3 regions of the Nonomuraea sp. NPDC050404 genome follow, and region 2 is predicted to be linked to each of the others. Evidence: riboswitches for the same ligand, from Rfam matches in the RefSeq annotation. Region 2 holds a riboswitch; each other region holds the start of a gene.
What was found. Region 2 has a riboswitch for cyclic di-AMP ahead of AB0I81_RS19865 (C40 family peptidase). Riboswitches for the same ligand answer to the same signal wherever they lie in the genome.
Positions count from the first base shown of each region.

Region 1: linked by a shared signal. The riboswitch ahead of AB0I81_RS05075 (CHAP domain-containing protein) and the one ahead of AB0I81_RS19865 (C40 family peptidase) in region 2 are both predicted to bind cyclic di-AMP.
Region 3: linked by a shared signal. The riboswitch ahead of AB0I81_RS21755 (C40 family peptidase) and the one ahead of AB0I81_RS19865 (C40 family peptidase) in region 2 are both predicted to bind cyclic di-AMP.

Region 1 covers NZ_JBFAKB010000001.1:1,152,928-1,163,060, reverse strand. The annotation lists gene AB0I81_RS05090 (S8 family serine peptidase) at 1-894, shown strand, start outside; gene AB0I81_RS05085 (MFS transporter) at 1,035-2,237, opposite strand; gene AB0I81_RS05080 (helix-turn-helix domain-containing protein) at 2,309-3,268, shown strand; gene AB0I81_RS05075 (CHAP domain-containing protein) at 3,452-4,156, opposite strand; cyclic di-AMP (ydaO/yuaA leader) riboswitch at 4,169-4,306, opposite strand; gene AB0I81_RS05070 (Gfo/Idh/MocA family oxidoreductase) at 4,425-5,378, opposite strand; gene AB0I81_RS05065 (aldo/keto reductase) at 5,478-6,293, opposite strand; gene AB0I81_RS05060 (hypothetical protein) at 6,392-7,333, shown strand; gene AB0I81_RS05055 (DUF6716 putative glycosyltransferase) at 7,340-8,500, shown strand; gene AB0I81_RS05050 (polysialyltransferase family glycosyltransferase) at 8,484-9,719, opposite strand; gene AB0I81_RS05045 (glycosyltransferase family 2 protein) at 9,722-10,133, opposite strand, start outside.
Region 2 covers NZ_JBFAKB010000006.1:541,437-551,569, forward strand. The annotation lists gene AB0I81_RS19840 (heparinase II/III family protein) at 1-436, shown strand, start outside; gene cimA (citramalate synthase) at 437-2,014, opposite strand; gene AB0I81_RS19850 (thioredoxin domain-containing protein) at 2,222-2,866, opposite strand; gene AB0I81_RS19855 (branched-chain amino acid aminotransferase) at 2,921-4,018, opposite strand; gene AB0I81_RS19860 (3-isopropylmalate dehydrogenase) at 4,258-5,304, opposite strand; cyclic di-AMP (ydaO/yuaA leader) riboswitch at 5,403-5,550, shown strand; gene AB0I81_RS19865 (C40 family peptidase) at 5,569-6,153, shown strand; gene AB0I81_RS19870 (class I SAM-dependent methyltransferase) at 6,213-7,028, shown strand; gene serA (phosphoglycerate dehydrogenase) at 7,513-9,102, opposite strand; gene AB0I81_RS19880 (hypothetical protein) at 9,344-10,133, shown strand, end outside.
Region 3 covers NZ_JBFAKB010000007.1:342,772-352,904, reverse strand. The annotation lists gene AB0I81_RS21790 (ArsA family ATPase) at 1-1,112, opposite strand, end outside; gene AB0I81_RS21785 (SRPBCC family protein) at 1,114-1,551, opposite strand; gene AB0I81_RS21780 (metallophosphoesterase) at 1,636-2,403, opposite strand; gene AB0I81_RS21775 (AMP-dependent synthetase/ligase) at 2,579-4,333, shown strand; gene AB0I81_RS21770 (glycosyltransferase family 4 protein) at 4,346-5,458, opposite strand; gene AB0I81_RS21765 (M48 family metalloprotease) at 5,455-7,320, opposite strand; gene AB0I81_RS21760 (hypothetical protein) at 7,332-8,138, opposite strand; gene AB0I81_RS21755 (C40 family peptidase) at 8,461-8,982, opposite strand; cyclic di-AMP (ydaO/yuaA leader) riboswitch at 9,056-9,221, opposite strand; gene AB0I81_RS21750 (C40 family peptidase) at 9,878-10,133, opposite strand, start outside.

The sequences.
Region 1 (10,133 bases), on a different contig from region 2:
CAGGAGCTGCAGACGGTGCGGACCAGTTACCGGGGAGCCGGCGTGGCGGCCAAGGGCACGCCCTCGTCCGTGCTCAGGTTCGGCGACGGCAGGCTCTCCGTGTTGCTGTCGTGGGATGAGGTGGAGCTGCCCGGCACGCGTACCTACCACCGGACGGCCGGACCGGTCTGGGAGGGCGGGCTCTCGGTCGGCGACTCCACGGTGACGGGCCCGAGCGGGGCGGACGACGTCTGGAACGCCGCCGTGACCGGGCCCGCCGCGCCCGCCGGCGGGCGCAGCGGGAATGAGCTGACGTTCGCGGCCGGGACGCTGTTCGCGGACGGCGGCGCGGGCAGGAGCGGGGCGGACGACGCGGCCAAGGGCACGGCGACCCTGACCGGTGACGGGCAGGAACTGGCGAAGGCCGAACTGTCGCAGTGTGCCACGGCCAATCCCTGTGAGCTGCGTGCCGAACTGCCCGCACGGGCGGCCATGTACAAGTTGAGCACGGCGATGAGCAGGCAGGTGCCGTACTCGACGCTGTCCACCGAAGTGGCGGCCACCTGGACGTTCAGGTCGGCGGGCACCTCTCAGCGCAGGCCGCTGCCGCTGATGGCGATGCGGTACGCCCCCGAGGGGCTCGACGAGCTCAGCCGGGCCAGGCCGGGCTCGCGGACCCGGCTGCCGATGTGGACGGAGGGGCCTGGTGGGGCGGTCAAGGCCGTCCGGTTGCAGATGTCCGCCGATGACGGCAAGACGTGGAGTCCCGTACGGGTGCGGGCGGAGGGAAAGCGCTGGCTCGCGACCCTGACCAACCCCGATAAGGCGGGATTTGTCTCCCTCCGGGCCGAAGTAACCGGCAAATCCGGCACCACCCTCACACAGACCATCACCCGCGCCTATGCGGTGGGCTGATCGACGCGGGGACGCCCGCGCCAAGTGACGCACGGACGTCCTCGCCGAAAGACGCACGGACGTCTCCGCCAAGAGACGCGCCGACGTCCCCGCCCGGAGAGGCGGGGACGTTCGCGTCGAGTGAGGCGGGAAGGGCCGCGTCAGGCGGAGTTCGAGACGCCGCAGGAGACCGTTTCCCGGCCGCGGCGGGGGCTCGGCGCGGGCCGGGCCTCCCCGGTGGTGTGCGGCCGGACGAGCAGGGCCAGCAGGGACACCGCGGCCGTCGCCAGGAACGCCGCCCGCAGGCCGTACCCGTCGGCCACCAAGCCCAGCACCGCCGGCCCGGCGATCGTGCCCGCCGCCAGGAACGCCACCGTGGCGCTGAACCCGGTGGAGGGCCGGTCGGGGAACAGCCGGTAGCTCCAGAACGACAGCAGCCCGGAGCCGGCCATGAACAGCGGGCCGTACAACACCGCCGACACGATCACCGCGGGCAACGACCCCGGCGCCAGCCCGAGCAGCGCCACGGCCACGCTCAGCCCGGCGAACATCCCGGCGTGCACCCGCCGCAGCCCGTGCCGGTCGATGGCGTGCCCGACGAGCACGCCCGCGATGCCCGCGAGCCCCATCAGCGTCCAGAACAGCGGCGCGGTCGCCCGGCCGTCGCCCATGCCGTCCTCGACGGCCGTCACCGCGTACTGCCAGTAGACCGACCCGACCAGGCCGTAGGCCACGGCCGTCGCGTACAGCGGCACCGCCGCCCGGCGCGCGAACCACCGCAGCCCCACCCGCGGGCCGCCTTGCGCCGGGCGGTGCGTGCCGGTGGGCAGCACCCGGGCGTTGAACAGCGTCATGGCCAGCGCCATCGCGGCGAACAGCAGCCAGACGAGCCGCCAACCCGTGCCGTAGGCGAGCAGCGCGAGCGGCCCGGCCACCACCACGCCGAACGCCGTACCCGAGGAGAGCACCCCCATGGCACGCGCCCGCAGCCCGGCGGGAACCGCCCGGTCCACCACGTCGGAGTAGGGCGTCCACGCCCAGCCGGAGCTGGTGCCGGCCAGGACGAGCCCGGCCGTCAGCATCGCCGGGCCCTGCGCGAAGGCCACCAGGGTCATCCCGGCGGTGGCGGAGACGCCGCCCGCGACCACCACGGGACGCGGGCCGAAGCGGGCCACCAGGATGCCGGCGAGCAGCAGGGCGAGGAGATAGCCGACGTAGGTCGCGCTGCCGATCAGCCCCACCACGGACATGGACAGGTCGAACTCGCGGGCCAGGCGCGGCTGGAAGAGCCCATAGCCGTAACGGGCCAGGCCGAAGGTCACGGCGATGGCGGCGGCGCCGCCCAGAATCAGTGGTCGATGCATGTAACCCATACTCCGACCTGCGGCGACGAAGAACGAGTGGCAGAAACGTCAGGATGCGCTAGATTTACGCCATGGGCACTGAACCGCTCCGCGTGGCCGTCACCGTACTCAACCCCTCGGCCCTGTTCGAGCTGGCCGTGCCGTGCACGGTCTTCGACGGCGAGGGCTACGAGCTCGTCCTGTGCGCCACCGAGCCGCCGGGCGCCCCGCTGCGCGGCCCCGGCGGCCTGCGCATGCAGGCGGAGCACGGTCTGGAGGCCCTGGAGGAGGCGGATCTGATCGTGGTGCCGGCCTGCATGATGGACGTCGGCTACGAGCCGTCGGCCGAACTGGTGGACGCGCTGCGCGCCGCGCACGCCCGCGGCACCCGCATCGCCTCCCTCTGCTCAGGCGCCTTCGTCCTGGCCGCGACGGGGCTGCTGGACGGCCGCGAGGCGGCCACACACTGGAAGTACGCCGATGAGCTGGCCCGCCGCCACCCCCGCGTCCGGGTCAACGCCCAGGCCCTCTACATCGACGACGGCGACATCCTGACCAGCGCGGGCACGGCCGCCGCCATCGACCTGTGCCTGCACATCGTGCGTACGGACTACGGCACGGCGGCCGCCGCCGCGGTGGGCCGCCGCATGGTCGTCGCCCCGCACCGGGAGGGGGACCAGACCCAGTTCGCCCCGGTACGGCCGGTGCCCGCCCCGCAGAGCCTCGCCCCGGTGCTGGACTGGGCGCTGGCCCGGCTGCACGAGCCGCTCACCATGGACCAGCTCGCCCAGCGGGCGGGGATGAGCCTGCGCACCTTCGGCCGGCACTTCGCGCGCGAGATCGGCGCCACCCCGCTGCGCTGGCTCAACCAGCAGCGGCTGGCCAGGGCCCGCGAACTCCTGGAGACCACCGACCTGACGATCGACGCGGTGGCCGAGCGCTCGGGCCTGGGCACCGCCGACGGGCTGCGGCAACACTTCCACCGCGCCCTGGGCACCACCCCGGCGGCCTACCGCCGCACCTTCCGCGGCCAGGTCTCGGCCGTGGGCTGACCTCCTGGGTGAAACGCGGCGAGCACGTGGTCCCGCCGCGGAACACGGTAAAGCGCGCCCGGAACGCGGCAAGCGCGCGCCCTTGAGGGGACGCGCGCTTGGAACGCGGCGAGCGCGCGCCCCCGGAAGGGGACGCGCGCTCGTGGTCACACGGAAGGCAGGGAGCCTCTCAAGCAGGGCCCATCAGGCCGCGTACTCGGGGTAGCCGTAGCCGACGACCTGCGACTTCGGACGGATCCGCTCCTCGACCTTGCCGTTGCCGGTGTTGCCCTCGACCGTGGAGATGGTGCCGTTCTTGTTGTCCTTCACGACGAACCCGACGTGCTGGATGTCGCTCAGGCTCTTGCCGCCGCCCCAGGAGAAGAAGACCACGGCGCCGGGCCTGGCCTCGGTGCCCCAGCGGTCGTTGGCGGCGAACCACTTGGCGTGCGAGACGGTGTAGGCGTCCCAGCCGACCTGCGGGCGGGCGCCGGTCTGCTCGCCGACCCAGGAGACGAACATCGAGCACCAGGCGGCGTTCAGGTAGGCGTTGCGGTTGCCGCCGTCACGGGCGACGGTCTCGCCGGCGCGCTGCGAGGCGGCGTACCAGTCCTGGTACTTGGTGCCGCCGCCGCTGGCGTTCTCCGAGGTGCCGACCTGGGACTTGGCCAGGGCCAGGACCTGCTCGGCGGTGGCGCTGATCTTGGTTTCGGTACGGTCGTCGGTGCCGGCCTTGTGGGCGGCGACGGCCGTGACCGGGTGCCGGGCGGCGGTGGCCGCGGCGACGCCGGTGGCGGTGTCGGCCTGGGCCGCGCCGGCGCTGACGCCGAGGCCCGAGGCGAGGACGGTCGCGCCGAGCGCGGCGCGGGCGATGCTCTTCTTGGCAGCGGTGATGCGATGCTTGGCCATCGAGGGGGTTACTCCTTGCTTCCATGCCGCTTACCGGGTTAGCTGACGGGTTCGGGCGTGGAAGCTGCCCTACGGCATCGGAATGCCGATTCACCCCAAAGGACATGGGTCCCCGGTTCCGCCCGAAGGCGGATTCAGCGGTCACAGGACTATCCTGCGATCTTTCGTGCGATGGTCAGACATAGCCGGGACAAACCGGACGTATGTCTCAAGACGCCTCATAAGGTAATACATGAGGCAAGAGGATTACAAATCCATAAAGGCCCGGCTAAGCGATTTGCCCGCGAGCGTCGGCCAGAAGCCCCATCATGGCAAGGGATTCGTCAAGAGGCATGATCGAGGATTCGGTCCTGCCCTCGGCCGTGGCGGCGCGGACTTCGCGAAGCTCTCCGGCGTATCCGTTGTCCGCCGGATCGAGCACATGCTCTTCCGGGTCCATGGATGGACCGGTGAGGATGATTCGCTGCGGGGCCCAGAAGGGCGCCGGGATGTCCGCCCGCATCTGCCTGCCCACAACACTGGCCTGGTTGGGGTAATTCCCGAGCAATGAGGTCGCCACGAGAGCGTGTCTGCCGCCGGGATAGAGCAACACCCCGGCCGCCTCCGCATCGACCCCCGTGGGCGCCAGCGAGCCGGTGACGCGCAGGTCAGAGGGCATGCCCAGGAGGAGCTGGGCCAGCCCGAACGGGTAGATCCCCAGGTCCAGCAGCGCGCCCCCGCCCAGCTCCGGCGCCCACAGCCGGTGCGCCGGGTCATAGGCCGCGGCGAACCCGAAACTGGCCTGCACGGAGCGGATCTCCCCGAAGCGCGGATCGGCCGCGAGGAGCCGGATGAGCGGGTTGAACCTCATCCACATCGCTTCCATCAGGAACACGCCCGCCTCGCGCGCCATGCGTACCATCTTCTCCGCGTCGTCCAGGGTCGCGGCCAGCGGTTTCTCGCACAACACAGCCTTGCCCGCGGCGATGGCCGCCGCGGCCACCGGCAGGTGCTGGGCGTGCGGTGTGGCCACGTAGACGGCGTCCACCGCCGGGTCGGCGCACAACTGCTCATAGGACCCGTACGCCGACGCCGCCCCCAGTTCCGCCGCCAGGGCCTGCGCCCTGACCAGGTTCCTCGAACCGACGGCGGCCACCCGCATTCCCGGCTCCGCCACGATCGCGGCGCCCACGACGCGGGCAATGCCGCCGGTCGCCGCTATTCCCCATGTGAAATCTCGCACGCGGCAGATCGTATCCGGTAACGTAAAATTCCGGTCATGTGGGTATGTAAAGGGATTACCCGCCACTCGCCACATGAATAACTTCCGCCACAAAAGTCACTAGGCGAACGTCTCCGGATCCGGGCCCAGCCGCTGTCCCTTGTTCAAAGCGCCGATGGCCGCCATGTCCTCACCGTCGAGGATGAAGCCGAAGACGTCGATGTTCTCCGCGATCCTGGCCGGCGTCACGGACTTGGGAATCACCACGTTGCCGAGTTGCAGGTGCCAGCGGAGCACGATCTGCGCCGGCGTTTTGCCGTACTTGCCCGCCAGCACCGTCAGCGCCGGGTCCGACAGCAGCCCCTTGCCCTGCCCGATCGGGCCCCACGCCTCGGTGAGGATGCCGTTGGCCTCGTGGAAGGCCCGCAACTCCCGCTGCTGCAGGTACGGGTGCAGCTCGATCTGGTTGATGGCCGGCGTGATGTCGGTCTCGTCCATGAGCCTGGTGAGCGTCTGGACGGTGAAGTTGGAGACGCCGATGGCCTTGGCCCGCCCGCTCCGGTAGATCTTCTCCAGCTCCCGCCAGGCCCGCACGTACGTGCCCCGCGCCGGCACCGGCCAGTGGATCAGGTAGAGATCCACGTAGTCCAGGCCCAGCCGGGACAGGCTCTCCTCGAAGGCCGCCTCGGCGCGCTCGTGGTCGGCGTTGCCCAGCTTCGTGGTCACGAACACCTTCTCGCGCGGCAGCCCGCATTCGCGCACGGCCCGCCCCACGCCCTCCTCGTTGTGGTATCCGGCGGCGGTGTCGATGTGCCGGTAGCCTTTCTTGATCGCGGCGGAGACCGCCTGCTCGGCCTCGTCGGCCGGAATCAGCCAGACGCCGTACCCGAGTTGCGGGATCTGCACGCCGTCGGTGTTGAGCAGAAGCGAATTCATACCCTCCATTGTTCACGCAGCGTTTCTGACCCCTTAAGGCGGTGGGGCTAGCTTGAAGCGGTCGTGAACGGGCCATCACCCCGCTGGGAGGGCAAGGAGTGGTCGAACAGGCGTCGGCCTGGGTGGAGTCCCCGCTCCAGATGCTGTGCGCCGTCGAGGCCCACCACGCCGGGCTCCTCGGCCCCGAGACGGTCGTCGTGCCGCGTGCGGGCCTTCGGCCCTTGAAGGCCACCCGGCGCGAGCTGCGCTCGCTGGGGATGCCCGAGGGCGTGGAGCTGGCCGAGCCGCGCGAGCGCATGCCCAGGCGTGTGCAGGCGGTCGGGGACGCCTTCTCCGGCAAGGTGCAGCTGCGCTGGCTCACCTCCAGGACCGGCCGCATCGTCATCGTGGACGACGGCCTGGCCACGCTGCACCTGCTCGAACTGCTCGCCGCCGGCCCGTACCGGCCGCTGCTGCGCGCCCGCGTCAAGCCGACGGGGCCGCGCGCCGCGCTGGGGCTGGCCGCCGCGCTGCGGCTGCGCCTGAGCAAGGTCTCCGTGTTCACCGCGCTGAACGTGGACGACAAGCTCGAACAGGCCGTCCGCGACGCCGGCATCGACCTCGTACGGCACGACTTCGCCTGGCTGCGCTCCCAGCCGCCCAGCGCCGAGGGCCCCAACGAGCGCACGGTCGTGCTCGGCACCTCGCTGGTCCGCAACGGCCTGGTCCACCGCGAGCAGTACCTGCGCTGGCTGACCGAACTGGCCGCGCGCGAGCCGCTGGCCTACTACCCGCACCGCCGCGAGGACCCCGTGGACGTCGCGCTGATCCGGGAGCGTCCCGGCATCACCGTGCACGAAGCGGGCGTGCCCGCCGAGCTGACGCTGCGCGGCCTGGAGTCCGGCCAGCGCGTGCTCAGCCTCCCCTCTACCGCGATCACCTCGCTGCGGGTGCTGCTCAGCCCGCGCGGAGTCGCCGTCGAGCCCGTGGACGTTCCCGATCACTGGTGGACCAGCAGGGCGGCCCCCGCCCTGCGCTCGCATTTGACCGGAGTGTCTTAGTTGAAAGTGTTGGCGGTCGCCGACTCCGACTCGTACCTGAAATGGGCGGCCTGCCTGCTCGGTGACCTGCCCCCGGGCTGCGTGACCGAGCTGGTCGTGGTGCGCACCCCGATCGCCCCCTCGCCGGAGCAGATCGCCGCCGCAGTGGGCGGTCTCGAGGCGCCGCCGGTGCTCTCGGCGCGCTCGGTGCGGCGGCTGGCAGAGCGGACGCGGCCCGATGTGATCCTCGTGGCGTGCACGGGCCCGGTGGTGGACGTGCTGGTGGCCGAGACGCTGGGCGACCTGCGGCCGCGGCCGGTGTTCGCCAGCGGGCTGCCGGGCATCTCGGTGCCGGCCACGGACAAGGCGTGGGTGTTCCGCAGCGGTTGCGACCTGTTCGTGGTGCACAGCGAGCGCGAGGTGGCCGAGTTCTCCGAGATCGCCGGCAGGCTCGGCGGGGGAGGGGCGGTCGGCCTGGCCAGGCTGCCGTTCCTGCGCCCCGACCTGACGGCCGCGGGCGGCAACCGGGTGGTGTTCGCCACGCAGGCCAAGGTGCCGCGCGAGCGGGACGAGCGCGAGCGCATCCTGACCGCGCTGGCCGCGCTGGCCGCCCGCCGGCCCGACCTGGACGTGGTGGTCAAGCTGCGCGCGCTGGAGGAGGAGCGGCAGACGCACAACGAACGCTTCCACTACCAGCGGCTGTGGCGCGAGATGGGCGAGCCCGGGCGGCTGGCGTTCGAGGCCGGATCGATGTACGAGCAGCTCCAGCGGGCCGCCGGGTTCGTCACGGTCAGCTCGACGGCGGCGCTGGAGGCCGTCGCGATGGGCGTGCCGTCGCTGGTGCTGAGCGACTTCGGCGTGAGCGCCGAGATGATCAACCTGGTGTTCGAGGACAGCGACCTGCTCGGCACGCTGGACGAGTTGGCCGGGGGCGGCTTCCGGCACGCCTCGAAGGAGTGGTGCGCGGCCAACTATTTCCACCCGCCCCTGCGCAACGACTGGACAGGGCAGCTGGGCGGGCTGGTGGCAGAGGGATCGCGGGTGCCCGCCAGGTCACTGCTCGACGGGCCGGAACACGCGGCGGGGCGGCGCAGGGCCCGCCTCCGGGTGGAGGTGCCACCGAAGATGTTGCGGGTGGGCTACCGGGCCAAGCGCCGCATGCGCCGCTACCTCAGATCGCTGACCTGATCTTCCTGCGGATCCTGGTGAACGCGCTGGGCTTGTCGGCGAAGCCCAGCGTCTCCAGGCGCTTGCGCTTGTAGTAGCGCGGGTCGAACGCGATGTCGTCCGGCCGCAGGTCCGGGTAGGTGTCGGCCTGCATGCAGTAGCCCACCGAGCGGACCAGCGCCTGCACGTCCGTGACCGGCGGGCGCTCGATGTGGCCCTCGGCCGACAACCGGGGCAGCAGGGCGTCGACGATGGTGAGCGGGATCCTGTTGCTGTTCTCGTACGGGGTCAGCCGCTCCAGCACCAGGTCCGTACCGTACGAGGCCACTTCGAGCCCGAAGTAGCGCCGCGCCGTCACCAGCCCCGTGGAGAAGCAGCCCACGACCAGCTCCGGCCGCAGCGCCGCGAAGCACACCTCGGCCGGCACGCTCTCCCCGATCACCGCCAGCCGCACGCCCATGGACTCGGCGGCGGAGCGCAGGAGCTGGGCGTGCCGGCGGCCGGCGGCCGGGTGCGGCTTGAAGACGACGTTGGTGTAGCCGCGCGCGGCCAGGGCCTTGAGCATGGTCTCGTGCAGCCCCGCCTCCTCCTCCGGCGTGACGATCTCCAGCGCCGACATGTACTGGCCCAGGATGATCGCCTGCCCGGCGAGCATGTCGGGGGCCGTGGCGGTGACCTCGTGCACGACCGACAGGAAACGTTCCTCGGGCAGGATCTCGGGGGCGACGCCGTACTCGCTGAGGAGCAGGGGCTTGAGCCCCTGCACCAGGTCGAGGTGGATCAGCCGCTCGATGCGGCGGAAGATCTCGGCCGGCAGCGGGTCACGGGTGGGGCCGTAGCTCATCAGCCCGTCGGAGTACACCGAGATCGGGCAGTCCCGCACCAGGCCCGCGATCGTGCGCGCCGGCGGCACCGCGATCGACTCCAGGACCAGCTCCTCGACCTCGTCCAGCCCCCAGTGGGAGCGGATGAGGCGCTCCATCATCGGCACCTCGATGACGCGCGCCCGCCAGTCGGAGGGGTGCAGCGGCGCGATCAGCTCGTTCCAGGAGACCACCCGGTCGAAGCGCTTGCGCAGCACCCCGAAGCCGGGCGTCTGGTCCAGCGGCATCGACACCTCGGGGATGGCCGCGTTGTTGGAGACCACGAGGACGCGGCGGCCGTCGCCGAAGCGGCCGTCGTCGATCGCGGCCGCCAGCGACATCGCCCCGAACAGCGTCGAGGCGTAGAAGACCTTCACTCTTATGTCTCCTCCCGGTCCCGGCGGACCCGGACGTGCGGGCTGGGGGGCAGGTCGGGCACGAGGGCCCGCAGGGTGGTCTCGCGCGCCACGGACATCCGCGACACCGACTCGGCCACCAGCTCCGGCGGCAGCGCGCGCACCATCTGCGCGCCCCGCTCGGTGAAGCGGGCGCGCAACTCGGGCGTGAACCGGTCGCCGATCTCCAGATGGTGGGCGAGCAGCGCGCAGAAGTTCCGCACCGCCTTCGGCAGGAACTCCGTCTCCAGATCCTTGAAGACCAGCTCGAAGGCGTCGAAGAAGTGCAACTGGCGCTCGTCGCCCACCTGCGTCAGCGACCCCGACACCATGCGCCGGTAGAACACCCCGGCCAGCGACACCACCGCGAAGGTGGCCGCCTCGCGGTGCAGCCGC
Region 2 (10,133 bases):
GTTCAGGCTGACCGACAAGGCGTACGGGGTCAGCCGTACCAGGTCGGTGCTGGTCAACCATGGCGAGGACGTGATGGCGGTGCTGGACACCGCGTCGGGCGGCAAGAAGGTCAGCAACATCTGGCGCTTCGCCCCCTCGCTCAAGGTCGTCTCGGAGAGCGGCGGCAAGGTGGTGCTGGGCGACGGCAAGTTCAAGGTCACGCTGCTGCAGTTCTCCTCGTGCGACAAGGTCGGCGGGCAGAAGGTGCAGCGGGGCGGCAAGCTGGGCTGGGTCTCGCCCACGTACTTGTCGAAGCAGGCGACCAACGTGGTGGTGTCCCCGGCGGCGAAGTCACTGCTGACGGTGATCGTGCCGGGGACGGACTCGCCCAAGGTGTCGTGCTCCGGCGGGAAGGTCACGGTGGACGGCGTGTCCTTCTCCGCCGGAATCGTCTGACTAGCCGCAGTCGCGCCCGGCGCGGAGCAGGCCGTACGTGACGGCCTGCTCCAGGGCCTGCCACGAGGCGTCGATGATGTTCTCCGCCACGCCGACCGTGGCCCATTCGGCCGTGTCGTCGCTGGAGGTGATGAGGACCCTGGTGATGGCGTCCGTGCCGTGGGTGCCCTCGAGTATGCGGACCTTGTAGTCCACCAGTTCCAGCTTGGCCAGCTCGGGGTAGAGCTTCTCCAGCCCCAGCCGTACGGCCTTGTCCAGGGCGTTGACGGGGCCGTTGCCCTCGCCCGTGGCCACGATGCGCTCGCCCTTGGCGTGCAGCTTGACCGTGGCCTCGCTGACCAGCTCGCCGCCCTTCGTGCGCTCCACGATGACGCGCCAGGACTCGACCTCGAAGTGGCGCCGGCGCTCGCCGCTCACGGTGTCGCGCAGCAGCAGCTCGAAGGAGGCGTCGGCGGCCTCGAACGTGAAGCCCTTGGACTCCAGGTCCTTGACCCGCTCGACCAGCGTCCTGGTGTGCTCGGGGGTCAGCTCGTAGCCGAGCTCGCGGCCCTTGAGCTCGACGGAGGCGCGGCCGGCCATGTCGGAGACGAGCATGCGCATGTCGTTGCCCACGGCGGCGGGGTCGATGTGCTGGTAGAGGTTGGGGTCCACCTTGATGGCGCTGGCGTGCAGCCCGGCCTTGTGCGCGAAGGCGGACATGCCGACGTACGGGGCGTGGGAGTTGGGGGTGACGTTGGTGACCTCGGTGATCGCGTGGGCGATGCGGGTCATGTCGGCCAGCGACTCCTGGGGCACGAGCTCGAAGCCCCGCTTGAGCTGCAGGTTGGCCACGACCGTGAAGAGGTTGGCGTTGCCGGAGCGCTCGCCGTAGCCGTTGGCGCAGCCCTGGACGTGGGTGGCGCCCGCCTTGACGGCGGCCAGGGTGTTGGCCACGGCGCAGCCGGTGTCGTCGTGGCAGTGGATGCCGACGCGGGCGCTGGTGCGTACGGCGTCCTGGACGATCTCGGCCAGCTCGTCGGGGAGCATGCCGCCGTTGGTGTCGCACAGGGCGATGACGTCCGCGCCGGCCTCGGCGGCGGTCCTGAGAACCTCCAGCGCGTAGGCTGAGTTGGACTTGTAACCGTCGAAGAAGTGCTCGGCGTCGAGGAAGACTCGCTGTCCCTCCGCACGGAGGTGGGAGACCGTGTCGCGGATCATCGCGAGGTTCTCCTGGAGAGTCGTGCGGAGGGCCAGCTCCACGTGCCGGTCGTGACTCTTGGCGACAAGGGTCACGACCGGCGCGCCGGATTCGCGCAACGCGGCCACCAATGGGTCGTCGGCTGCCTTCATACCTGCCCGGCGGGTCGCGCCGAACGCGGCGAGTTGCGCGTGCTTCAGGTCGAGCTCTGTTCGAGCGCGCCTGAAGAACTCTGTGTCCTTGGGGTTGGCGCCGGGCCAGCCCCCTTCGATGAAGCCGACTCCCAGACCGTCCAGGTGGCGAGCGACGGCGATCTTGTCGGCGACGGTGAGGTTCAGGCCCTCCTGTTGCGCGCCGTCACGCAGCGTCGTGTCGTATACGTGGAAGCGGTCGTCGGCCATGGATTTCTCATCTCTGGAGAAGCGTGTCGTCCTCGGGAAAACAAAAAGACCCCTCACGGACGTGAGAGGTCTGCGCGCTGGCGGTGTCCCTGCGTCAGCCAGCGCGCCTGCCGATAATGAGCAGACCGTAGAACATGGTGCCGCCCAGTCTGCCACATGGATTCACCATCTGGCACACCGGTCTCACCTTGTGGGACGCCGCGCGGCTCACACCCGGATTCCGTTGCCCTCCGTGATGACGCGCTCCAGCGCCGCCGGGTCGAGCGCCTCGTTGCCCAGCATCCGCCCGTCGAGCACCACCGTGGGCGTGCCCTCCAGCGGGATCTTCGCCGTCTCGGCCAGGTGTGACTTCGCGTACGACTGCGACGTCACGCACGAGTCCACCGACGCGCCCGCCTTCCGCGCGGCCTGTGCCAGCTCCTCGACCGTGAAGCCGGATGCCTCGCCGTGGGGGGCGGGCTGCATGGCGTACAGGGCGTCCCTGAAGGCCAGCCAGTTCTCCTCGGGCACGCAGCGGGCGGCCGAGGCGGCGCGGATGGAGTTGGAGCGCATGGGCTCCTGCTGGAAGATCGTCACGGTGTGGTAGACGACCTTGACCTTGCCCTCCCTGGCCAGCCGCTGGATGGTGGCGTCCACCTTGGAGTGCATCTCCTTGCAGATGGGGCAGTCGAAGTCCTCGTACACGTCGAGCACGGGAGCCTCGCTGCCCAGGTCGGCCAGGATCATCGAGCCGTCGTCCTGCCGGGCCAGCTTCACCCCCTCGGACGACGCGCCGGAGCCGGCGAACGACAACACCCCGAGCACGGCGATCGCCGCGCACGCCAGCGCGACCACCATCAACCGCTTCATCATCAGCCACTTTCATTGAACGCGCGGGCCCGCGGAGGTCCCCGCGGGCCGGTCGCATCAGACGATCTTGTGGACCCAGTTGTGCGTGTCGGGACGGGTGCCGTACTGGATGCCGACGAGTTCCTCGCGCACCCGCATCGTCACCGGGCCCGGCGTGCCGTCGGCCACGGTCCAGGAGCGGTCGGCGCCCTTGACCGTGCCCACCGGCGTCACGACGGCGGCCGTGCCGCACGCGAACACCTCCGTCAGCTCGCCCGACTCGCACGCGGACTGCCACTCGTCCACCGAGATGAGCCGCTCCTCCGTCTCCAGGCCCAGGTCGCCGGCCAGCTCCAGGATCGACTCCCTGGTGATGCCGGGCAGCAGCGTGCCGGTGAGCGCCGGGGTGACGAGCTTGTCGCCGAAGACGAAGAACAGGTTCATCCCGCCCATCTCCTCGACGTAGCGGTGCTCGTGCGCGTCCAGCCACACCACCTGGTCGCAGCCGTGCTCGACGGCCTGCCGCTGGGCGACGAAGGCCGCGGCGTAGTTGCCGCCGCACTTGGCGAAGCCGGTGCCGCCGGGGGCGGCGCGGGTGTACTCGGTGGACAACCAGACGGAGACGGGCTGGAGGCCACCGGTGAAGTACGAGGCCGCCGGCGAGGCGATGACCATGTACTTGTAGGTCTTGGACGGGTAGTTGACGCCCAGCCCCGCCTGCGTGGCGATCATGAAGGGGCGCAGGTAGAGGCTGTGCCCCTCGGTGGTGGGCACCCACTCCCTGTCGGTCTCGACGAGGAGTTCGAGCGAGTCCACGAAGGTCGCCTCGGGCAGCTCCGGCATCGCCATGCGCGAGGCCGAGCGGTTGAAGCGGGCGGCGTTGGAGTACGGGCGGAAGGTCACGATCGAGCCGTTGGCCTGCCGGTAAGCCTTCAGGCCCTCGAACAGCTCCTGCGCGTAGTGGAAGACCGAGGTGGCGGGGTCGAGCGAGAGCGGCCCGTACGGCATGAGCCTGGCGTCGTGCCAGCCGACGCCGTCGGTGTAGTCGACCGAGATCATGTGGTCGGTGAAGGTCTGCCCGAAACCGGGATTCGCCAGTACCTGCTCCCGCTCGGCCGCGGTGCGAGCGTGGTCGGATAGCTGCACGTCGAAGCTGAGCTTCTGAGCGATGGTCATGACGTCGGTCCTTATCTCTGCGATCTACCGAAATCTACCGGAATCTACCGGTTGCCTGCGCACCTGCGGCGGCCTGCAGCCGTGCCCGGACAGGGCAGTCCGTACTTCCTATTGTCTCGCTATATGGGATGGCAAGGGGCCGATGGGGTGGTTCGCCGCATCCCGGAACGCTGGAAACGCGAAAACGCGCCCGGCAGTCCTCCTAGGACCGCCAGGCGCGTTTCCGGGGCTAGGCGGTCCTAGCCGGATACTCGCCCGGTGATGTCGTCACCGATCTCGTGCGTGGTGCGGTTGGCCCAGCCGGTCAGGCGCTCCACGATGTCGTCGGCGACCGCCTGCTCGACCTTGGCCGCCTCGGTGCGCAGGCCGAGGTGGTCCAGGAGCATGGCGACGGACAGGATGGTCGCGGTGGGGTCGGCCTTGCCCTGGCCGGCGATGTCGGGCGCGCTGCCGTGCACCGGCTCGAACATGCTCGGCGCGGTGCGCTCGGGGTTGATGTTGCCGCTGGCCGCCAGGCCGATGCCGCCCGCGATGGCCGCGCCGAGGTCGGTGATGATGTCGCCGAACAGGTTGTCGGTGACGACCACGTCGAAGCGCTCGGGCTGGCTGACGAAGAACATCGAGGCCGCGTCGATGTGGCAGTAGTCGGTGGTGACCTCGGGGTATTCGGCGGCCACCCGGTTGACCGTGCGCTGCCACAGGTCGCCGGCGTAGGCCAGGACGTTGGTCTTGTGGACGAGGGTCAGCTTCTTGCGCGGCCGGGACTTGGCCTTCTCGAAGGCGTAGCGCACCACGCGCTCGACCCCGTGGGCGGTGTTGAGCGACTCCTGCGTGGCGATCTCGTGCGGCGTGCCGCGCCGCATGACGCCGCCCGTGCCGGCGTAGAGACCCTCGGTGCCCTCGCGGACGACGATCATGTCGATGTTCTCGGGCAGCGTGTCGGCCAGCGGCGTCTCCACGCCGGGCAGCAGCTTGACCGGGCGCAGGTTGACGTAGTGGTCGAACTCGAAGCGCAGGCGCAGCAGCAGGTCGCGCTCAAGGATGCCCGGCGGCACGCTGGGGTCGCCCACGGCGCCGAGCAGGATGGCGTCGTAGCCGCGCAACTCTTCGAGCACCGCGTCCGGCAGCGTCTCGCCGGTGCGGTGGTAGCGTGCGGCGCCCAGGTCGTAGTGCGTGGGCTCGATCTTCGTGCCCACTGCCTCAAGGACCTTGAGCCCTTCTGCGACGACCTCGGCGCCGATGCCATCCCCAGGGATGACGGCCAGGCGGATGTTACGCGACTCCATGACGGCAACCTTACCGGCTCGTCTCGCCTAACGAACACTCATCTCATTTCCCGGACATCCCGCTTTGGGCGGTTTGCGACCTTTTGACCGTTTCGTTAGTGTCCGTCGGGCCTAATCCGCGCAGCCGTTGCGCGGAGCCGGGGACCCACCTTTCCCCCCAGGGGCGAATCGGCGACACGTCGCCGTAGGGCTGTCTTCCAGGCCCGAGCCCGTCAGCTAACCCGGCCGGCCGTATGGAAGGACAGTGTTCTGTCTCGCATCGTCATGGCTCGTGCGGCCATCGCCCTGGCAACGGGCGCCGCCGGGCTCATCCTGGCCAGTCCCGCGGCACACGCCACCGCCGCCAAGGACCAGGACCCCACCACCCTGACCGGCGCCGACATCAAGCGCGTACGTGAGGAGAGCGCGCCGACGCCCTCATGGAAGGTCGCCCTCGCCTTCGCCATGGACAAACGCGGCACGCCGTATGTCTGGGGCGGCACCAGCAAGCGGGGCTACGACTGCTCGGGGCTCATGCTGCGGGCGTACGAGGCGGCGGGCATCGAACTGCCGCGCACCGCCCGCCAGCAGTACGGGGCCTTCGACAGGAAGATCGCCTGGAAGGACCTCAAGCCCGGCGACCTGGTCTTCTTCAGCGGCCTCGGCCACGTGGGGATGATCTCCAAGCCCGGTTACATGGTCCACGCGCCGAGCTCCGGCGACGTGGTGAAGGAGGAGAAGTTGTCCGACTGGCGCCGGCAGTCCTTCGTGGGCGCGGTCCGGCCCGATCCCCAGGGCGTCCGCCGCTGGACGTCCTACCTCAAGGAACGTGAGGCTCCGGCCCCGTCCATGCCCACCGCCGTCCTGTAGCGGAACCTGAGTGCGGCCCCGGTGCGCCCGGGGCCGCACGCGGGCGTAGCGTGTCGGATATGTCACCAGAGAAGGTGCATCTAACCGAGGAGAAAGCGACTCTCCTCGCCACCCTGTACGGCAGGGCACTCGACGCGCGATCCCCCCACCCGATACTCGGCGACCAGCTGGCCGCGCAGGCACTGGACCGGATCGACCACGACTTCCGCAAGACCGGGATCAATCCCGGCACGGCCAGGGCCGTGGCGCTCAGGGCGCGCTTCATCGACCGGTGGGCCGCGGAGTTCCTGGACGCCCACCCCGAGGCGACCGTCCTGCATCTGGGCTGCGGGCTCGACACCCGCGTGCACCGCATGGACCCGCCGCCCACCGTCCACTGGTACGACGTGGACTATCCGGAGGTCATCGAGTTGCGCCGGCGGCTGTTCCCCGAGCGGCCCGGCTACGACCTGATCGGCACCTCGGTCACCGACCTGGGCTGGCTGGAGCAGGTCCCCGGCGACGCTCCCGTGCTGGTCGTCGCCGAGGGCCTGTTCTACTACCTCGACGAGGTCGAGGGACCGGCGCTGGTGCGGGCGATCGTGGACCGCTTCCCGGGCGGCGAGTTCGCCTTCGACGCCCTGAACCCGCTCGGGCTGCGGCTCCAGCGGCTCAACAAGCCCGTGCAGAAGGCCGGGGCCACGATGCACTGGAGCATCGACGGCCCCGCCGCGCTGCCGGCCGTACATCCGGGGCTGCACTGCCTGGCGGCAGTGAGCGCGTTCGACATCGACGGGTTCGACCGCCTGTCGGCCTCGCACCGGATGGTGGCCGCGATCGTCAAGCTGCTGCCCGCGATGCGGCGGACGGCGGTGCTCTACCGGCTCAGGTTCTGAACGGCGGAGTCTGAGGGCAGGTTCTGAATGGCGGGGTCCGAGGGGGCGCTCTACCGGCTCAGGTTCTGCGGGGCGCCGCCGTTGTCGCGGCGGTCCAGCGCGGTCTGCACGGCCTCGGCGGCCTCGTCCTCGTGCTCTTCGGCGCGGTTCCAGGCATACATCTCGTACATGTGACTCATCTCATTTCGCGGACGCGTCGGATGAAAACAGCCGGACTCCGGTCGCGAATCCGACCGGGCCTGATCTCGTTGGTCCGGGTCGCGGACCGGACGAAGGGACTTACTGGCCGACACGCACGCCGCTCTCCGCGACGGGTTGCCGACCTGCCCTAACAGGCCCCGCCGCGGCAGGTAATAAGTACGAAGACCTGGCGCATTACCGGTAACAGTACCTGAGCATTCTCATTGGATGTCCTACTATCTCGCATGCTGAGACGCGAAAGGGCCGCCACCCGGAGCGGGTGGCGGCCCTTTCTGATGAGACCTCAGTCCTCCAGGTCCACCGAGCGGCCGCTGTCGGCGCCGATCTCGGCGCCGATCTGCTCGACGATCTCGGCGGGGATGGCGGAGTCGACGGTCAGCGCGATGAGCGCCTTGCCGCCCTTGGTGTCACGCGCCACCTGCATCGAGGCGATGTTGATGTTGTGCTCGCCCAGCAGCCTGCCCACCACGCCGACGATGCCGGGGCGGTCGGCGTAGGTGTAGAAGCACAGGTGGGCCGTCGGCTCGATCTCCATCTCGTAGCCGTTGACCTCGACGATCTTGGTGATCTGGCGCGGGCCGGACAACGTGCCCGAGACCGAGACGGTACGGCCGTCGGCCAGCACGCCGCGCACGGTCACCACGTTGCGCCAGTCGGGGCTCTCGGCGCTGGTGACCAGCTCCACGATGATGCCGCGGTCCTTGGCCAGCAGCGGCGCGTTGACGTAGGTGACCTGCTCCTCGACCACGTCGGCGAAGACGCCCTTGAGCGCGGCCAGCTCGATCACCCGCACGTCCTGGCCGGCGATCTCGCCGCGCACCTCGACGTCGAGCTTGGTGGCCACCTCGCCGGCCAGCGCGGTGAAGACGCGACCGAGCTTCTCGGCCAGCGGCAGGCCGGGCTTGACGTCCTCGGCCACCACGCCGCCCTGGACGTTGACGGCGTCCGGCACGAACTCGCCCGCCAGCGCCAGCTTCACGCTGCGCGCGACCTGCGTGCCGGCCTTCTCCTGGGCCTCGTGCGTGGAGGCGCCCAGGTGCGGGGTGACGACGACCTCGTCCAGCTCGAACAGCGGGCTGTCGGTGCACGGCTCCTTGGAGAAGACGTCCAGGCCGGCTCCCGCGACCCGGCCCTCCTTGATCGCCGAGTAGAGCGCGCTCTCGTCCACGATGCCGCCGCGCGCCACGTTGATGATGCGCACGTTCGGCTTGACCTGGTGCAGCTCCTTGTCACCGATCATGCCGACGGTCTCCTTGGACTTCGGCGGGTGAACGGTGATGAAGTCGGAGATCTTGATCAGCTCTTCGAGGCTGACCAGCCTGACGCCGAGCTGCGCGGCGCGGGCCGGCGGCAGGTAGGGGTCGTAGGCGACGATCTCGACGCCGAAGGGCAGCAGGCGCTGCGCGACGAGCTGACCGATCTTGCCGAAGCCGACGACGCCGACGATCTTCTCGTCGAGCTCGACGCCGGTGTACTTGGAGCGCTTCCACTCCCCGTTCTTCAGCGCGGCGTGGGCCTGGGCCGTGTTGCGCGCGCTGGCCAGGATGAGGGTGACGGTCTGCTCGGCGGCGCTGGTGATGTTGGAGGTCGGGGCGTTGACGACCATGACGCCGGCCTTGGTGGCCGCCTCGACGTCGACGTTGTCCAGACCGACGCCGGCGCGGGCGACCACCCGCAGCTTGGGCGCGGCGGCGATGGCCTCGGCGTCCACCTGCGTGGCCGAGCGGATGATCAGCGCGTCCACGTCCGCGAGGGCGGGCAGGAACTGGGAACGGTCGGCGCCGTCGGTGTGGCGGACCTCGAAATCAGCACCGAGTACGGCGAGGCCAGCCTCGGACAGCTTCTCTGCGACCAGAACGACGGGCTTGTTCACTGGTGTGGATCCTTAGGGCACGGCGGGCTTCGGGGGGACACGTCCACGGATCCCCCTCGGCGGTCCCACAGAGTGTATCCGCAGCTTGTGAACGTATTCACGAGAGCCCACCATCTGAGACGAGATCCGGTCTACCCCCCTGACCGAAAACTCATCCATCCCGGGCGCATCTTTGTCTTGATCGGGAGATTTATTCGCCATTAGCCTGATAAGCCGTGGCCGACTACCTATGGTTCGTCATATGAGCATCGGGAATCCTGCGCTTGCCGACGTGCTCGCACAGCATGGCACGCCCCACCGCCTGCTGAGCGCTCTTGCCGACGGTGGAGTCCTGGTGGCAGTGCGACCAGATCGTTCCGTCGTCCTTGGGACGACCCAAGCCGGTGACCGGGTCCTGCTCGGTTACACCGGTCCCATGACCTATGCCAGGCATCGCGGCAGTCATTCCCTGTCGGCGTGTGACGCCGGCACCATCCTGGACATCCAGCGCGTCACCGGAGTGCGCGAGATCGTCATCGACGCGGCCGGACCAGCCGCCGCGGCCGTGCCCATCGACGACCTCCAGCGCTTCATGACCACGACGCGGTCGGGCCCGACGCCCGTACTGTCGGGGGCGGTGCCGGCCGCCTACGCGACGGGCGCCATGGCCACCGTGTCGCGGGGTGCCGCGCTGGCCCAGGTGGCCCCGCCCAGCCCGCAGGCGCCCGCCTTCCCGTGGGTGCCCGCGCCGCGGCCACACCTGTCGGGGCCGATGCAGCAGGTGGATCCCGGGTACCGGCGGTGTACGCACCCGATCCTGCCGGCCCTGCGGCAGGCGATCGCGTACCTGCTCATGGACTTCCCGCTGGTGCACCACGTCTGGATCTCCGAGGCGGGCACGGCGTCCGGGGCGACCGGGATCATGCTGCACGTCAAGGTGCACATGTCGGCGGCCGAGGACGTCGTACGCGACCTGCACCGGCTGGTCCGCGCCCGGCTGCCGCAGTTCGCCGCCTCCGGGGCGCCGATCCTGATGGCCAGGGTGGCCGACT
Region 3 (10,133 bases), on a different contig from region 2:
TCGCGGAGCTCCGCCCCGCTGATCCTCCTGCGGGCCAGAGCCGCGGGCAACGCCAGAATCCTGCGGTACGGCCCGGCGGTGACGATCAGCTCGTCGCCCTTGCGGGCCAGGTCCACCTCGCCCCGGTCGGCGCCGGGCAGGGCCAGCGTCACCTCGTCGGCGCTCATCCGCAGCGGCGGCTCGACCGCGTGCGGGGCGAACGGGTCGGACTCGCCGTACATCGCCGAGCCCAGCCCGGCCAGCGCGTCCCTGCCGACGGGCTCGGCCGGCAGGTAGGGGACGACGTGGATGGGCAGCGGCGCGAACGACTGCTCCGCCTCGGACAGCAGCCGCGACTGCGCCGCCACCCACTGGGCGCGCCACTCGTCGGCGCCCCCGTCGGGGAAGACCCGGTTGGCTATGACGGCGTCGACGCGGTAGCCGTACAGGCTGAGTGAGGTCAGGGTGCGCCTGGCCTCGGCGAGCACCACGGACTCGGGGGTGAGCACGAGCCGCACGGAGGCGTGGTCGCCGGTGAGCAGTTCGCGCACCTCCATGAGGCCGCGGTGGAAACGCTCGCCCGCGTTCATGACGGCCTCGCCGGGGGCGCTCACGCCGGCCACGCCGCGCACGAACGGCGAGACCAGCCGCATGATCTTGCGGCCGACCGGCATGAGGCGGGTGACGTGCCAGTCGAGCGCCTCGGGCAGGGCCAGCAGGCGCAGCGTCTCGGCGGTGGGCGCGCAGTCCACCACAATCACGTCCCAGCGGCCCTCGCGGGCGTGCTCGCGCAGCTCCAGCAGGGCGATGACCTCTTCCGCGCCGGGCAGTACGGTGATCTCCTCGGAGGTGATCTCGTCGAGGCCCAGCTCGACCAGTACGCCCCTGGCGTAGTCCTGCAGCTCGCCCCAGTGGCGCTCCAGCGTCTTCTGCGTGTCGACCTGGTGCAGGTGCAGCCCGGGGGCGATCTCGCCGGGGACCTCCCCGAGCGCGTCCGACAACGAGTGGGCCGTGTCGGTGGAGACGATGAGCGTCTTGAGGCCCCGGGCGGCGGCGAGCGTGGCGGTCGCGGCGGCGGCCGTGGTCTTGCCGACGCCGCCCTTGCCGGTGAAGAGCAGGACCCGCGGACTCAACTCAGCGGCCTTCGACGCGCTTCTTGAGGCCCTTCAGGGCGGTGTCCACGATCACTTTCTCCGCCTTGCGCTTGATCAGGCCGATCATGGGCACGCTGAGGTCGACCGTCAGCTCGTACGTCACCTCGGTGCCACTGCCCACGTCGGCGAGGCGGTAACTTCCGCGCAGCTCGGAGACCATCTTTCCCGGCTCGGCCACTTGCCAGCTCAGGAGGTCGTCACCCTGCCAGGCGTAGGCGAGGGTGTAGGTGTCGCTGATCGGGCCGGCGTCCAGGACGAAGCGCACCGTGTGCGGCCTGCCGTCCGCGTCGGTGCTGAGGACCTCGGCGCTTTTGACCTGCCCTGCCCATTGCGGGTAGGAGGGGAAGTCCGCGATGACCGCCATCACGTCGGCCCGGCCGGCGGCGATGGTGGCGGTCGAAGTGGTGCGATCAGACATGCGACCACCGTAGTGCACAAATCGCTCCTGCGGCGGTCCCCTCAACGGGGCCCGCCGCAATGCACAAATCGCAACTGCGGGAGGTCACCATTCAAGGACGTACGGAACGCCTTTCCCCCGGAAGTGGCCCACGTTCACGCATTCGGTACGCCCGATGCGAACGCGCCCGTGCAGCGGGTTGTGCACGTGACCGAACAGGGCATAACGCGGCTGCGTACGCCGGATCGCCTCCAGCGTGGCCTCGCTGCCGCGCTCGAACCGCCGGGCCACCACGTCGTAGAGCAGTTCGGGCACCGCCGGAGGGATGTGGCAGCACAACACGTCCACCTCGCCGACCGCCTCGACCTTGGCGGCGTACTCCTCGTCGCTGATCTCGTGCGGGGTGCGGTACTGGGTCTTCAGCCCGCCGCCCACGAACCCGAACCGCAGGCCGCCGATCTCCGCCACCTGCCCGTCGAGCACCTGGTGGCCGGGCCGCAGGTAGTCGGCCCACAGGCGCGGCAGATCCACGTTGCCGTAGGTGAGGTAGGCCGGGGACGGCATGGCGGCGAAGAGGGCGGCGTACTGGGCGCGCACGTTGCGTTCGATGTGCTCGCGCGGGTCGCCGTCGAGCGTGGCCCACAGCCGCGCGGACATGGCCCTGGCCTCGTCGAACCGCTTGGCCGTGCGCAGCGCGATGAACTCCTCGGCGTTCCGCGCGCCGAACAGGTCGGCGAAGATGCCCTGGGCGTGGTCGTCGTAGTCGACGAACAGGATCAGGTCGCCCAGGCAGATCAGCGCGTCCGCCCCGTCACCCGCCCTGGCCAGCGCATCGGCTCTGCCGTGGACGTCGCTGACGACATGGACCCTCATGGGAGAGATCCTAGGCGGCCCGCGTGGCTGTCCGAGGGGGCCGTTCGAGGGCGCCGGTGGACGATCGGCGGCTGCTAGCGTGAACAGTGCCCTTCATAACGCCTCAATGACGGAGCTACCGGCCCGTAACCTTAGACGGTAGCGTCCAGGCGTTCCCCGAAGAGGAGTTGAGTTCGTGCGCGAGTACAGCGTCCCCGTACTGGTCGATGTGCCTGCCTCCGCGGGCCTGGCCGACACGGTCTTCCGGCGCGCCGAGCAGGAGCCTCACGTGATCGTGATGCGCCGCAAGGTCGACGGCGGGTGGCCGCTCGTCACCGCGTCCGAGTTCCGTGACCAGGTGGTCGAGGTGGCCAGGGGGCTGATCGCGGCGGGGGTCGGGCACGGCGACAAGGTCGCGCTGATGTCGCGTACGCGCTACGAGTGGACGCTGATCGACTACGCCATCTGGTCCGTCGGCGCGGTGACCGTACCCATCTATGAGACCTCATCGGCCGAGCAGGTCAGGTGGATCCTGCACGACAGCGAGGCCAAGGCGATCTTCGTCGAGCTGGACGGGCACGAGGAGGTCGTCAAGGAGGCGGCTCCCGAGCTGGGGCATGTCTGGCGGGTGGACGGCACGCTGGAGACCGGGCAGGTCACCGCCGCCGAGGTGGACGAGCGCAGGAAGCTCGTCACCTCCTCCGACCTGGCCACGATCGTCTACACCTCGGGCACCACGGGCCGTCCCAAGGGCTGCCGGATCACCCACGACAACCTGCTGTTCACCGCGCTCAACGTGCTGCGGGGGCCGCTGGAGCCGCTCTTCGCCCGCAAGGACCCGGCCGCGCTGCTGTTCCTGCCGCTGGCGCACATCTTCGCGCGGATGATCCAGGTGGTGCTGTTCGAGGCGGGCGCGATCATCGCGCACACCCCGAACATGAAGAACGTCGCCCCCGACCTGCAGGACTTCAAGCCGACGTTCCTGCTGGGCGTGCCGCGCGTGTTCGAGAAGGTCTACAACAGCGCCGAGCAGAAGGCCATCGCGGGCGGCAAGGGCAAGATCTTCGCCAGTGCGGTGGACGTGGCGGTGGCCTGGAGCAAGGCCGAGAGCGCGGGCGGCGCCCCGCTCGGGCTGCGGCTGCGCCGGGCCGTGTTCGACAAGCTGGTCTACTCCAAGCTGCGCGCGGCCACCGGCGGCCGGCTCACGGCCGCGGTCTGCGGCGGCTCCGCGCTGGGCGACCGGCTCGGGCACTTCTTCCGTGGCGTCGGCATCGAGGTCTTCGAGGGCTACGGCCTGACCGAGACCTCCGCGCCGTGCTCGGTCAACATGCCGGGCGCCAACAAGATCGGCACGGTCGGCAAGCCGCTGCCCGGAGTCACGCTGCGCATCGGCGACGACGGGGAGATCCTGGCCAAGGGCAGGAACGTCTTCGAGGGCTACTGGAAGAACGACGACGCCATCGCCGACGTGATCGACGCGGACGGCTGGTTCCACACCGGCGACCTCGGCGAGCTGGACGCGGACGGCTACCTGCGGATCACCGGCCGCAAGAAGGAGATCCTGGTCACGGCGGCCGGCAAGAACGTGGCCCCCGGGCCGCTGGAGGACGCGCTGCGCGCCCACCCGCTGATCTCCCAGGCCATGGTGGTGGGCGACGGCCGGCCGTTCGTGGCTGCCCTGATCACCCTCGACCCCGAGGCCATGCCCGCCGGCTCCACGGTCGCGGGCCTGCGCTCGGATCCCAAGGTGCGGGAGGAGATCCAGGCGGCGGTGGACCGGGCGAACCTGGCGGTGTCGAAGGCCGAGCAGATCAAGAAGTTCGCGATCCTGGACGCGGACATCACCGAGGAGAGCGGGCACCTGACCCCCACCCTCAAGATCAAGCGCAGCCGGGTGATGAGCGACTTCGCCGCCCAGGTCGACGACCTCTACGGCGGACCGCGAAGCTGAGCCGCCCCGCTACTATCCCACCTCGTTGATCGGGCCGGGCCTGAGCAGATCATGGAAGCGGGCCGCGACCTGGTCCCACGCCCACTCGCGGGCGATCCAGTCGCGCCCGCCGGCGCCCAGCTTGCGCGCCTTGTCGGGGTCGGTCAGCAGTTCGACGATGGCCTGCGCCACCTCGCCCGTGTCCTGGCCGTTCACGACCAGGCCGGTCTCGCCGGGCCGCACCGCGTCGGGCGCGCCGCCGGAGGCGCCCGCCACCACCGGCAGCCCGGTCGCGGACGCCTCCAGGAACACGATCCCGAGCCCCTCCACGTCCACCCCCTTCAGCCTGGTACGGCACGGCATCGCGAACACGTCCGATGCCGCGTAGTAGCCGGGCAGGCTGGCCGCCGAGACCGTGCCGGTGAACCTGATCGACTCGTGCCCCGCCGCCAGCCGTTCCAACGTCCCCCGATACGGGCCGCCGCCCACCAGCAGCAGCACCGCGTCCGGCACCGATCGCAGCACCTCGGGCCAGGCCCTGATGAGCTGGTCCTGGCCCTTGCGCGGCACCAGCCGCGACACGCACAACACCACCGGCCGCCCGGGCACCCCCAGGTCCGCCTTGGCCGCCCCGGGGTGGAACTGGTCGACGTCCACGCCCGGCGCGAGCCGGACGAGCTTGCCCGCCGGGATGACGGCGGCCAGCCGCTCGCGCGTATACGCCCCGAGGTAGGTCACCACGTCGGCGTGCCCGCCGATCCTGCGCAGCACCGAGCGGAAGCCCGGCGCGCCCGCCCATGACGCCTCGTGGCCGTGGGTGAGCATCACCACCCGCCGCGCGCCCGCCCTGCGCAGGCGCGGGGCGAGCAGGCCCAGCGGCGCCGCCGCGCCGAACAGCACGGTCTCGGCGCGGTGCTCGGCCACCAGCCCGGCCGCCGTGCGCGCGACGGCCGGGGTGGGCAGCATGAGCCGCGTCGGATGCCGCACGACCCGGAACGGCTGACGCCGGTCGAACTCCGCGCAGCGCGGCCAGGCGGGGGCGTAGACCACCACGCCCGGCGTGCGCAGCGCGAGCCCGTGCACGAACGACTGGATGCCCCCCGGCCTGGGCGGGAAGTCGTTCGTGACGACCAGCACGTTGGTCACGGTTCGGGGACGCCGTTCAGCTTGGCCCATGAGCGGGCCATGGCGATGCGCTCGGGGCCGGAGGGATGGGAGGCATAGAGCACATATTCCACCGCATCCGGCGACAAGTCGGAAATATTAGTTATGGCCAGGCGTTTTTGCATGGCGATGAACATGGCCGGGTCCTGGGTGAGGTTGAGCGCGTGCACGTCGGCCCTGGCCTCAATGTGGCGGCTGATCGTGTTCTGGGCGGGGCCCATGAGCAGGGAGCCGAAGGTCATGAGGCCCATGACCACGCCCACCGCGCGCGGGTCGCCGATCGAGGTGAGGCCGGTGCGGCGGCGTACCGAGTTGAAGACCAGGAACAACGCGATCGCGCCGAAACCCGCGCCCAGGCCGCCGATGAGCGTGCCATACAGCACGTCGTCGTACTTGGCGTGGCCCAGCTCGTGCGCCACGACCAGCTCGACCTCCCGCTGCGGGGCCCGCAGCAGTGTGTCGTAGACGACGATGCGGCGCGTGGCGCCGAAGCCGGACACGTACGCGTTCAGCGCCGTCGTCCTGCGCGAGGCGTCGGCCACCAGCACGTCCTCGACCGGCACGCCGTCACGCCGCGCCATGTCCAGCAGGTTCGTACGCAGCTCGCCCTGCTCCATGGAGGTGAAGTCGTTGAACAGCGGCTCGAACACCACCGGATACACGAACGACGTCACCACCGTCAGCACGAACGCGCCCACCGCGGCCGGGATCCACCAGCGCCTGAACCTGCGGGCCAGCGCGACCAGGGCCAGCAGCATGACGCAGATCAGGAACACCTCCACGCCCAGGTTCTTCAGCCGGTCCCCGGCCCAGCCTCCCCAGTCCTGGATGGACAGGCCGTAGTCGCGCAGGATCGTCTCGAACCACATCCCGAGCGGCCACCTGATCAGCTCCACGGCCGCGGACACCACCGCGACGCCCAGAATCACCCGCAGCCACCAGGGCCCTTTCAGGCGGCCCAGGACCCTCGGGGCGATCGGGGTGGCGACCAGGAGGCCGGCGAAGATGATCGTGAGCGCGAGCGAGAGGTAGCTCGGCAGGGTGGTGGCCGCGTCGAACGCCTGCGCCTTGGCGATCTGGGCGGCGGTGAAGTCGCGTGCCGGGTCGGGCGGGGCGGCGGTCAGCGCCCGCCAGGGCGTGGTGAAGGCGGCCACGGCCACGATCACGAGGCCGAGCAGCACCAGCGCGATGGCCGCGGGCCGCATCGACCCGCCGGCGGGCGCCTCTGGATCGTTCCCTGTCACGGACATCCTCCCACGATGCCCCTGCCCGCCCCGCCCCGCACCACCCGCCGACTCACCCGGTCCGGCGCCCTCCGACCCCGCCGACTCACCCGGTCCGGCGCCCTCCGACCCCGCCGACTCACCCGGTCCGGCGCCCTCCGACCCCGCCGACTCACCCGGTGCGGCGCCCTCCGACCCCGCCGCCTTCCTGAAGAGCCCGCGCCCGCGCGGCGGAACGGCGTCCGCTGCGACCCGTCCACCGACTCCCACAGCGGTCTCACCGACGCCGGTGCCCGCTCCCCCGGCGATCACACCGCCGGAGCCCGCCCTCTCCTCAACGGTCGCACCACTGCCAGCGCCCGCTCCCCCGACGGCGGTCCCGCCCGCGTGGCCCGCTCCCTCGGTGGTACTGCCGCCCGCGTGGCCCGCGCCCACGGCGGCCATCGCACCGCCCTCCGCGCCGCCCTCGGCTAGCCCGTCCTCGTGGAGCCCGTCCTCGCGTAGCCCGTCTTCCCGTGGGCTGTCGTCCTCCCGTAGGCCGTCCTCGCTTGGCTCGTCGTCTCGTGTGCCGGCTTTGCGCGCCGCGTCGCCGGTGTCTCTGCGGTCGTCGGTGTCGCTCATGTGCCTCCCCTTCATACGAGCTGGTCTCGTACGTACGCGCGCCACCGCGCCGTCAGTGTGGCGACGGAGAGCCCCAGCGAGGCGAGCGCCCGATCGACGCCGGCCGCCTGGGCCTCACGGTAGAGCCACACCAGGGTCCCCTCACTGAACCGGTCAGCCAGGAAGCGACACGCCAGCCAGGCGGCCTGGTACGCCCGCGCCAGCCGGTCCGGGTCACGCCCATCCGCCGCGAAAGCCTCAGGTCCGGGCAAAGCACTCGGCAGCCGCCCGGCCCGCACCTCGGCGGCCAGTTCGGCGGCGGCCGTCTTCACGGGCAGCCCGGAGTCGCGGTAGCCCACGTAGTCGGCGAACCCCTCATACAGCCAGACCGGGAGGCGATCGGTACCGGCGGCGACATGGGTGAGCTCGTGGGTCAGGACCACGTCCCGGCCGGTGGGGTTGAGCGCGGCGAAGTACTCGGGCACGACGATCACCCGGCCTTCGTCGGCCACGGCCGCCAGCCCGTCCACCCCGGCCACTCCCGCCAGCCTGGCGGCCTCGCGCTTGGACTCCGGCACGACGACGAGCGGTCGTAGCGGGCGGCCGAGCACGCCCGAGACCCTCCGCCCCGCGCCGTCGGCCCGGCGAGCCAGTTCATCGAGCAGGCCGGGCGGGGCGGTGTCATGCCCGACGACGGTGGAGCGCCTGCCCCGGCTGACGACCGCGCGACCTGGCCACAGGTCACGCGCTTGCGGGGGAAGAATCGGCGAGCCGGAGAGCGCCCCGCCGCCGGCGGGGACGAACAGCAGCAGAGCCCCCACCACCGCTCGCCGCCTCACCCGACACCTCATCCATCCATTACGCGTTGCCGTGGTTTCCCACCCGCCGCACTTCGGCTGATGGCCCTCCAGGAAACGGCCGCTGAACCCTTCACCGGTGACCCGCCGTCACGCGAGCCCAAGTTACCCGGCCACCACGAGCTCAGTATCCGCCCGCCGGCCCCCAGGGCCGGGCTGCCGAGACCGCCGGAGTCGGGACGGCCAAGGGCTGCCAGGGCGGGGCGAGGGGCGAGCGGGCGTGGGGAGTTGGCGGGTTTGGTGGGGACATGCGAGAGCCCCGTCCGGATCCGGGAAATCCTCCGAGAATCCGGACGGGGCTTCTTCACATGCCGGGACGAACCGCTCCGACGAAGGACGACTTACGCCATCCGCCCAGCTTGTCGATGCGTACCCGTTCGCCTGTCCGAGGCGAGTGGATCATCTTGCCCTTGCCGACGTACATACCTACGTGACCAAGCCCGCTGAAGAACATCAGGTCACCAGGCTTGAGGTTCCGCCAGGCGATCTTGTTCCGGACTCGGGCGAACTGGCTGCTCGCCACACGCGGGAGTTTGACCCCGGCCTTCTTCCAGGCGAACTGGACGAGGCCGGAGCAGTCAAACGAACCAGGTCCCGTGCCTCCGTACCGATACGGGTCACCGATCTGGTTCTTGGCCGCGGCGACGGCCCTGAGGGCCTTCGCTTGCTGCCGAGCGACCTTGGCTGCCCGTCGATGGGCGGCCGTGACCTTCTTCGACGTCTTGACGGTGGTTTGCGCCGCGGTCGTCGAACCGGCCGAATCGCTCGTGGTCGCCGCCTGAGCCGTTGGGGCATGGAGGATGAGACCTCCGGCCGTCACGGACATCGTGAGTGCAACGCCACTCAGGGCAAGGCGGGACAGGCGGGGGTTCTGCAGGGGATTAGACAGGATTTCTCCTTGTGTCTTCCACGAACGCCTACCGGGTTAGCTGACGGATTCGGGCCTGGAAGTCGCCCTACGGCGCGATTGGCGCGCCGATTCACCCCTGATCCCTGGGGAAACGTGGGATCGCTGGGTCCCCGGTTCCGTGCCTCCTGGCTGCACGGATTCGGCAGGTCGCCGTCCCGATCGAAGGTCTTGCCGTGGGGATCGTCGGGTGCGACCGGCGGATTTTTATCTGTCTCACATCGGGAGGGACCGATGCCGGTTCGCGGCGACATGGCTTGTTCACCGCGACGACGCCAGAAGCTACGCCGAAAGGTCAAGGATCGGCAAAGGGTGCGTCAGGCTGTAAAGATCAGTCAGGGGGATGAGTCGGTATCGAAACCCCTGCTGGAACACCAGGTTCTGTTACCGAAATGTGACCCTGCTCACACTTGCCGGAGCAGCCGCTTGTCAGGTCCCATCCGTCCCTTAAGTCACATTTGTCACTGGATAAACGTGAGCATCCCCACTGGGAGCGCTCCCGGCCGACCACGCATCACCCGTCGCATTGAGTGCGATATTTCGGCATATCTACGCCACACGCCGTTCCCGGCAATACCTGCACCAACGACGGATCACATCGAGCCAGGCCCCATATCTACGATGCCGGATCGTAGACGAACGCGATCTGACGGCCTCGGCTACGCACCGTTCCGCACCCAACCATCACGAAACATCCGGCACCGCTGAAACTCTCGAAGAGAGGAGCGTGAGATCAGCCCAGCAGGACCAAATCCCACGCACGACCACGACCGAAACCGGCCGGGAATGAGTGCCGGGAGTGAGAGAGAAGGGGTTACGGGCGGATCGCGCCGACCACGTTCCGGCCGTAGTTGGAGAGCTTGGTGACCTTCACGACGTCACCGGTCTGCGGCGCGTGGACGACTTCCCCGTTACCCGCATAAATGCCGACGTGCCCGAGCCCTTCGCTGAAGATCAGGTCCCCGGCCTGCAGTGAGTCCATGTCCACCTTGCGGCTGGCCCCCCAGGCCCACTGCTGCCACGTCGTACGCGGCAACGACAGGCCCGCCGCCCGCCAGGCCGCCTGCGTG